DNA from 2 places in the Bradyrhizobium sp. ISRA430 genome. Region 2 is predicted to be linked to the other one. Evidence: riboswitches for the same ligand, from Rfam matches in the RefSeq annotation. Region 2 holds a riboswitch; the other holds the start of a gene.
The links. Region 2 has a riboswitch for cobalamin ahead of metE (5-methyltetrahydropteroyltriglutamate--homocysteine S-methyltransferase). Riboswitches for the same ligand answer to the same signal wherever they lie in the genome.
Positions count from the first base shown of each region.

Region 1: linked by a shared signal. The riboswitch ahead of MTX21_RS10910 (DUF1636 domain-containing protein) and the one ahead of metE (5-methyltetrahydropteroyltriglutamate--homocysteine S-methyltransferase) in region 2 are both predicted to bind cobalamin.

Region 1 covers NZ_CP094516.1:2,194,397-2,198,605, forward strand. The annotation lists gene cobN (cobaltochelatase subunit CobN) at 1-206, opposite strand, end outside; gene cobW (cobalamin biosynthesis protein CobW) at 206-1,240, opposite strand; gene MTX21_RS10910 (DUF1636 domain-containing protein) at 1,237-1,611, opposite strand; cobalamin riboswitch at 1,704-1,922, opposite strand; gene cobO (cob(I)yrinic acid a,c-diamide adenosyltransferase) at 1,963-2,598, shown strand; gene MTX21_RS10920 (cobyric acid synthase) at 2,611-4,059, shown strand; gene cobD (threonine-phosphate decarboxylase CobD) at 4,064-4,209, opposite strand, start outside.
Region 2 covers NZ_CP094516.1:7,589,208-7,593,416, forward strand. The annotation lists gene MTX21_RS35680 (nodulate formation efficiency C protein) at 385-1,002, opposite strand; cobalamin riboswitch at 2,213-2,416, shown strand; gene metE (5-methyltetrahydropteroyltriglutamate--homocysteine S-methyltransferase) at 2,519-4,209, shown strand, end outside.

The sequences.
Region 1 (4,209 bases), 3.2 Mb from region 2:
TCGACCGAGAGCGGATGACGCAGCTCCGCAAGATTGGCGAGCCGCAGCGACGGCAGGCTGTCGCGGCCGCGCCGCCAGCCGGCCGCGAATGCGGCAAGATCCGAGTCCGAGAACGAGAGCACCACGAGATCGGCCGGGTCCTGGCCGATGTCCCTTGGCGTCGCGGTCTCCTCCAGACCGCGGCTCTCGCGGAAGACGACGTGCATCAGATACCAAGTCCTGCCCTGATTGCGGCCTCGTCGATATCGCCGTGTTCGCCGATCACGACCAGCTTCGACTGCCGCGCGCCCGTGCTCCAGGGCTTATCGAACTGGTGCCGCACGCGCTCGCCGACCGCCTGCAGCAACAGGCGCATCGGCTTGCCCGCGACGGCGATATAGCCCTTGGCACGCAGCACGTTCTGCTCACGCGCAAGCTTCTGGATCGATGCGACCAGCCCGTCGATATCCCTGACCTCCGGAAGATCGATCACGACGGAGGCAAAGTCGTCATGCTCGTGCTCCTCCTCGCCATCATGATGCGAGGGCCGCGCGGCGAGATCATTCTCCGCGGCAGCACCCAGGCCGAGGATCACGCGCACGTCGATCGCGCCATCTGTGACCGGCAGCATCGGCACGCGGCGCGGCATCTCGGCCAAGATCGCCGCCTTGGCTGCCTCGAGGCCTGCGGCGCCGGCAAGATCGGCCTTGGTCAGCAGCACGATGTCGGCGCAGGCGATCTGGTCCTCGAACACCTCCGACAGCGGCGTCTCGTGATCGAGATTTTCATCCGCCGCACGCTGCGCTTCGACCGCGTCGGGATCCGGCGCGAAGCGGCCGGCTGCGACGGCCTCGGCATCGGCGAGTGCGATCACGCCGTCGACCGTGATGCGCGAACGGATCTCCGGCCAGTCGAACGCCTTGAGCAGCGGCTTTGGCAGCGCCAGGCCCGATGTCTCGATCAGGATGTGATCGGGCTTCACGGGCCGCGCCAGAAGCTGCTCCATGGTCGGAATGAAATCGTCGGCGACGGTGCAGCAGATGCAGCCATTGGCGAGCTCGACGATATTCTCTTCCGGGCAGTTCGCATCAGCGCAGGATTTCAGGATCTCGCCGTCGACACCCTCGCTGCCGAACTCGTTGACGAGCACCGCGAGCTTCTTGCCGTTGGCATTGCTGAGAAGGTGCTGGATCAGCGTGGTCTTGCCGGACCCCAGAAAACCGGTGACGACCGTAACCGGCACTTTTGCGAGCGAGTTCATTCGGCGGCCTCCGGCACGACGGCAATGGGGGGAATACGGGCAAGCGACTGCTTGCGGAAGATCTCGGGACGGCTGCGCCAGGGTACGATGCCGTCAGGCGCCGCCGCATAGGCCGTGGCACCCGCGACCACATCGCGTGCGTTGGCATCGGACAATCGGCCATAAACATAGGACCAGCGGCCGGGCGCGCTCAGCGCCACCGAGCAGCCCTGGCTGCAAGCCGAAAGACATTCGACGGGAACCACGGTGACGCCCTCGGGCACACCGGCGTCGAGGATCGCGCCATGCAGGCGCTTTCCGGGCGTGACTTCGCCCTCGGCGAGCGTCTGGCCGGCACGGCAGGTGATGCAGACATGAAGCGTGACGGTCATCGCCCCTTCCACGAAAGACGGCCGGAGGCGATGAGGCGCACGAGCCGTTCTGGCGAAGGCTCGTTTCCCCGTCGCGGAACACCCCGTCCGCCGGTCTCAAACTCCGCGCTGGCAGGTCTCCCGGCTTGCGGAGCAGGGTTTGTCCCTTCGATCCCCGCCTTCCCGATCCCGGGGGATCAGTGGCTTCGGGCATCTCTCCGGTCACGGTCGCGGGGGCGGCTGCATTTTGGGCTCAAATCTTGCCGATTCGCGCCCTATCGCATTCCCTCTTCGCCTGTCGTAGGACAGGAACCAACGCGGGCCCACCATTTGCCCATGGCCGCCACTTGTCAAGCCGAAGGACCCCGTCCGATGACGCCTGAACCCGATACCCGAACCACCGAGGACACCGACACACGGCACGCTGCGAAAATGGCGAAAATCAAGGTCGCCCGCGACAAGATCATGGCGACCAAGAGCGGCGAGAAGGGCCTCATCATCGTCCATACCGGCGCCGGCAAGGGCAAGTCCTCGTCGGCCTTCGGCATGATCGTCCGCTGCGTCGCTCATGGCTTCCCCTGCGCCGTGGTCCAGTTCATCAAGGGCGCCTGGGATACAGGCGAGCGGCGGCTGCTCACCGGCCATTTCGGCGATCTCTGCCAGTTCCATGCGATGGGCGAAGGCTTCACCTGGGAGACGCAGGACCGCGCCCGCGACATCGCCGCGGCACGCGCCGGCTGGGAGAAGGCGAAGGAGCTGATATCCGATGAACGGCTGCGCATGGTCGTGCTCGACGAGATCAACATCGCGCTGCGCTACGACTATCTCGACATCGCCGAGGTCGTCGATTTCCTGAAGACCTCGAAGCCGCCGATGACGCATGTCGTCCTCACCGGCCGCAACGCGAAGGACGAGCTGATCGAGATCGCCGATCTCGTCACGGAGATGACGCTGGTTAAGCATCCGTTCCGCTCGGGCATCAAGGCGCAAGCCGGCGTCGAGTTCTGAGACAAGATCGCAATGGCGCGCGCATTGATGATCCAGGGGGCCGGCTCGGACGTGGGCAAATCGCTCATCGTCGCCGGCCTTGCGCGCGCGTTCACGCGGCGCGGCCTGCGTGTGCTCCCGTTCAAACCGCAGAACATGTCGAACAATGCCGCCGTCACGGTTGATGGCGGCGAGATCGGCCGTGCCCAGGCGCTTCAGGCCCTCGCCGCGGGCGTCGAGCCGCACACCGACATGAACCCGGTGCTGCTCAAGCCTGAGACCGATATCGGCGCACAGGTGATCGTGCACGGTAAGCGCATCGCCACCGCACGCGCCCGCGACTACGCTGCAATGAAGCCTTCCTTGATGGGCGCCGTGCTGGAGAGCTTTGAGCGGCTGAAGACGCGCGCCGACGTCGTGCTGGTCGAGGGTGCCGGCAGCCCGGCCGAAGTCAATCTGCGCAAGGCCGACATCGCCAATATGGGCTTTGCGCGCAAGGCCGACGTGCCGGTGGTGCTGGTCGGCGACATCGATCGCGGCGGTGTCATCGCGCAACTCGTCGGGATCAAGATGGTGATCGACCCGGACGATGCCGCGATGATCCGGGGCTTTGTCATCAACAAGTTCCGCGGCGATCCCACGCTGTTCGACGACGGCTACCGGCTGATCGAAACGAAAACGTCCTGGCACGGCTTCGGCGTGCTGCCGTGGTTCACGCGCGCCGGCGAGCTTCCGGCCGAGGATGCGCTGGGGCTGCGCGACGCGCGAAAGCCGGGCCAGTACAAGATCGCCTGTCTCGCATTGTCGCGGATCGCCAATTTCGACGACCTTGATCCCTTGAAGCTGGAGCCCGGCGTCGATCTTGTGATGGTGCGACCGGGCGAAGCGATCCCCGGTGACGTCCGCCTTGTCATCATCCCCGGTTCCAAGTCCACCCGGGGCGATCTCGCCTTCCTGCGCGCGCAGGGCTGGGACATTGATCTCCTCGCCCATCACCGCAGGGGTGGTCACGTGCTCGGCCTCTGCGGCGGCTACCAGATGCTGGGGCGAAGCGTCGCCGATCCCGACGGTATCGAAGGGCCGGCAGGCGAAACGCCAGGCCTCGGGCTTCTCAACGTGACGACGGAGATGAGCGCGCAGAAGACGCTGACGCGCGTCGCAGCCGTGCATACGGCTACCGACCAGCCGATCGAGGCCTACGAAATTCACATCGGCCGCACCGAAGGGCCGGATCGCGCACGCCCGTTCGCAAGGCTCGACGGCGCACCGGAAGGCGCCATCTCACGCGACGGGCGGGTGCACGGCAGCTATCTGCACGGCCTCTTCACCTCGGATGATTTCCGCAAGGCGTTTCTTGCAAAACTCGACATTCCCGGTGGCGACGAGCCCTACCACGCCAGGGTCGAAAGCGCGCTCGACGCGCTCGCCGAGCACATCGAGACGCATCTTGATGTCGAAGGCCTGCTCGCGCTGGCGCGCTGAGCGCTCAGCGCGCCAGCACATCCGCGAGGCGCGTCCATTCCGGCTCGCCGCCCGGAAGCCCCAGACGCAACCATGTCGGCTTCTGCGCGAAGACGCGCGACCAGATGTGGGCACGCGCGAGCTTGTCCTGCGCTACCAGCGCGTCGCCGG
Region 2 (4,209 bases):
GCCTCGACGTCGGCAGGCTCACGCTCTTGCGGGTGCCAGTCAGTCGCGCGATGCGCGGCGCACGCCGGATCGGGCTTGAGCCCGAGGCATCTCCAGGCCCGGTCCCGTGAAGAATGGCATGGAGAGCTGGTTCCCTCGCAGATTGGTGTCCTCTCACTGCGTCGGGGCCAAACCACGTCTCGCAAGCTGGCACGCGTCGCTGAGCTCGACTCCTCGCAGAATCGTGCCGCCCGATTTTTTCGATGACGGCTGAAGGCTGCGGGAAAGGCTCGCGACTGTTGCGAAGGCGTAAACACCGCGGTTTTAGAGCGGATATGTCTTGCAGTTGCTTTGAGGCGTTCGGCGCTAAAGGAGCTGCGGCGCGATCTTGCTCTGCGCGACCATTTACCAAGGCCTTTCGCTCCCCTCTAACTCTTCCCGTTCCTTTGGCTCCATGCGAGCGAACCAGGAGCCGGGAGGAAAGGCTGCGATACGCTTGGCAAAGGAGGATTGCGGCTCCCAATCTTGCCCTTCGCTCTTCTCGAAAGTGATGACCCCGTTGTGTGTAAAAAAACGGGGCCCTGGGATATTACAGTTCACCAAAAGCAAAACGCGCCACAGATCACCTTTCTCGGTCGGCTTGTCCTTCTGCTTCGGCAAGTAGTCCACTCCAACAGGCTCAACGATAGTGCAGCGGCCCTGCCGCAGAAGATCGCCGAGCCGGCCTTGCGTGGTCGTCACGAAGTTGAAGTTGCTCGGATCATGCAGAAAGCGAAGATTTGCGTCCCTTTCACCCTCCTTGACTTCAGTGGCGATCAACGAGAGCGCCAGGGCGTGCCAGCCCAATTCGATCGGCTTCGCATAGGTCGACGCAAGTTGAAACGTGCCGTCGAGCGCGATCCTCCAGGTGATAACGTACTGTTCGTCTAATGTATCATCCGGGTGCCTGGTCCACGAAACGAAAATATAGTCGTTTTCGTCAAGTTCAGCGACGCCCCACATTCGAGGGACGAACTGTGCCACCTTCGAGACGTTGGAGATAATTTGTTCTATTGTCTCACCGTCTTGCGCTCGCCACGTTGACTTGAATCTTTCGATATGGGGGCTCTCGATGGCGCGAACACTGTTGCTCGTCGCAGCCAGCCCGGCCAGGCAGATCAGGGGTCGACCGAGACAAAACCATAACGCGCGTCTTCTAGACACTTTTCTCATAACTGTCGGCCTATCTGGCTTCATCCACACGTCATTCCAAAGCGGGCAACCTTCAACCTGTTATGCGCGAGCGCAAGAAGTTAGCGGCGACGCGACGGGAGACCGGTGGTGTCCCGTGCGAGCAGGCGCTCCCCTCTATGTCACGCGCCGCTAACTTCGCTGCCGGCGACAGCCTCAAGTTGCTGTGCTGGACATGCCCAGCAGGAGGAGACTGGGCATGCCGAAGACTTGCATTCCTCGTGCCAGGTAACAGACGGCAATTCGCACCGCTTTTATGTCCTCTTTGTCGGCTTTCCGACTTGGGCACGTCTCGATGTCTCCGTTCAGCGCTATCGAGCGCGGCTTATGCATCCTCGTCACGGACCGGATATTCGACGGCGCAGCGGAGCGCCTCGGTGCCAAGTTCCTGATGAGAATTGGAATCACGTTTGTCGCCATAGAACCGTTTGGTTCGGTATCGTTGCCGGGATGTGGGCTTTCGATCTCTGACATGCCTCTGGGCACTTGCGGCCAAGAGGCCAGAGCGCGTTTGGCGCTTCTTTCGCGACATGCGGCGCTCGGAACTCGAGAGCGGCCTTCGTCAGGTGCGCTTTGCTGTAGAAGGCCAACGACGCGAAGCCGATCTTCACCGCCGAGCATTTGGAGTCTAGCTGGCACTGCAAATCAACGTGCCGGCCAGGTATGTTGCTAGCTTGGCCAGTGTCTTAGGCGTATTCAGCACGGATCCAGCTGGTCGAGAGGGCGGCTGGATGGCGGACGCGCTAAGAACCGCTGCCGAGCCGGGACACGCATCAAATGCGTTCTGCTCCAGGCGGCAGTCCCGACCGCGGAAGCCGCATTTGTCCCTTCCACCGATCTGGCGTGCGGCCAGGGGGCGGCTGCGATGGTCATTACAATATCGCGGGCTGGAGAGCGCTTCTACATCGACTCAACGATAAAGATGCGCAGTCATTCGCGTAGCGAATGTCGCAGCACCAGCTTGAGACATAATCTGAGAGGTTGACGGAAGACTTGTCTTGCCGATAATCCAAGTCGTCGAGGTTCTCCGGTTCCCACTTGATCCGGAGCTAAGAGGGAAGCCGGTGAATATGCCGGCGCTGCCCCCGCAACTGTGAGCGGCGAGCCGCTGTCCAACGATGTCACTGAAGCCTGCGCGGCTTCGGGAAGGCCGGACAGCAGCGATGACCCGCGAGCCAGGAGACCTGCCCCGACAATATATTCGTCCACGGGCGGGGTGTCCCGGTGGTGCGCCAAGCAGCCGTCGCACCGCGCGACTTCCCCTGCCTGCGTCCGCCATGGCCTTTGCCCCCAACATGGGGTTAACGCTATGTCTCTTCTCTCCCTTCCGGTTGCCACGCTCGGAACGCCACGCATCGGTCCAAGGCGCGAGCTCAAACTCGCTCTAGAAAGCTACTGGGCCGGAAAAATCAGCGAAAAGCAGTTGCTCGAGGACGCAGCTGGCCTGCGTGCCGCGAACTGGGCTCGTCAGAAATCTATCGGCGTCACGGTCATTCCATCGAACGATTTCTCGCTGTATGACCAGGTGCTCGACACAAGTGTCATGGTTGGCGCCATCCCGGAGATCTACGCCTCGAAAGCCGAATCCGTTTCGCTCAAGACGTACTTCGCCATGGCCCGCGGTTCACAATGCGACGACCAGGATGCGAGTTGCGGTCACGGATCGCGCGGATTTGGCGCACCCGCGCAGGAGATGACCAAGTGGTTCGACACCAACTACCACTATATGGTCCCCGAGTTTCACAGGGGACAGACTTTCAGGCTATGCTCTCGCAAGCCGATCGAGGAGTATGAGGAAGCCAAGTCCCTTGGCTTTCAGACCCGCCCTGTCCTGATCGGGCCGGTCACATTCCTAAAGCTCGGCAAGAGTCCCGATCCTGCGTTCCAGCCACTCTCACTACTGGATGACCTGATACCGGCCTATATCGAGGTTCTGCAGGAATTGGCCAAACGTGGGGCAAATTGGGTTCAGTTGGACGAGCCCTGCCTGGTTCTTGATCTGGATGAGGGGGCGCGAAAATCTTTGCGACATGCTTATGACCGGCTCGCCAAGGAGGGGCCGGCCATCAAGATCATGGTTGCCAGCTATTTCGGCGACCTCGGCGACAATCTGGACACCGCCTTGAGTCTGCCAGTTGCCGGACTGCACCTCGATCTGGTTCGAGCGCCACAGTTGTTGGACCAGATCATCGCTGGCGGCCGAAGTGATCTCGTCATCTCGCTCGGTGTCGTCGACGGCCGGAATGTATGGCGGTCGAATTTGTCGTCGCTGCGCCAGCGGCTAGAACCCGCGATTGCGAAGCTCGGCAAGGATCGTGTACAGATCGCCCCATCCTGCTCGCTGCTTCATGTGCCGGTCGATGTTGAACTCGAGACCAGGCTCGCTTCTGACGTAAAGAGCTGGCTTGCTTTCTCGGTCCAGAAGATGCGGGAGCTTGCGATCCTGGCGCGGGCACTCGCAGGCGACCAGAATGTTGCGCTAGCTCTTGCCGAGTCGGAATGTGCCGCGACCGTCCGCCGGACTTCGCCGAAAATCCGTGATGCCAATGTCGCTGTCCGGATGAGAGCGATCGATCAGCCCATGCGTCGGCGCGCCAGCCCATTTGCCCGTCGGGCCGAGATCCAAAGCAATCGTTTCGGACTGCCGGCTTTTCCTACCACGACGATCGGATCGTTTCCGCAGACCACAGAGGTCCGGAATGCCCGTGCTGCGCATGCGCGAGGCGCGATGAGCGACGAGCAATACGACAGGTTCCTCAAGGAGGAGACAGCGCGCGCCGTACGTTGGCAGGAGGACATCGGTCTTGACGTCCTCGTGCACGGCGAGTTCGAGCGCAATGACATGGTGCAGTACTTTGGCGAGCAACTCGCCGGCTTCGCATTTACCAGGAACGGATGGGTGCAGTCCTACGGATCGCGCTGCGTCAGGCCACCGATCCTGTTTGGCGATGTAGTGCGGTCGAAGCCTATCACCGTGGACTGGTGGCGCTACGCGCAATC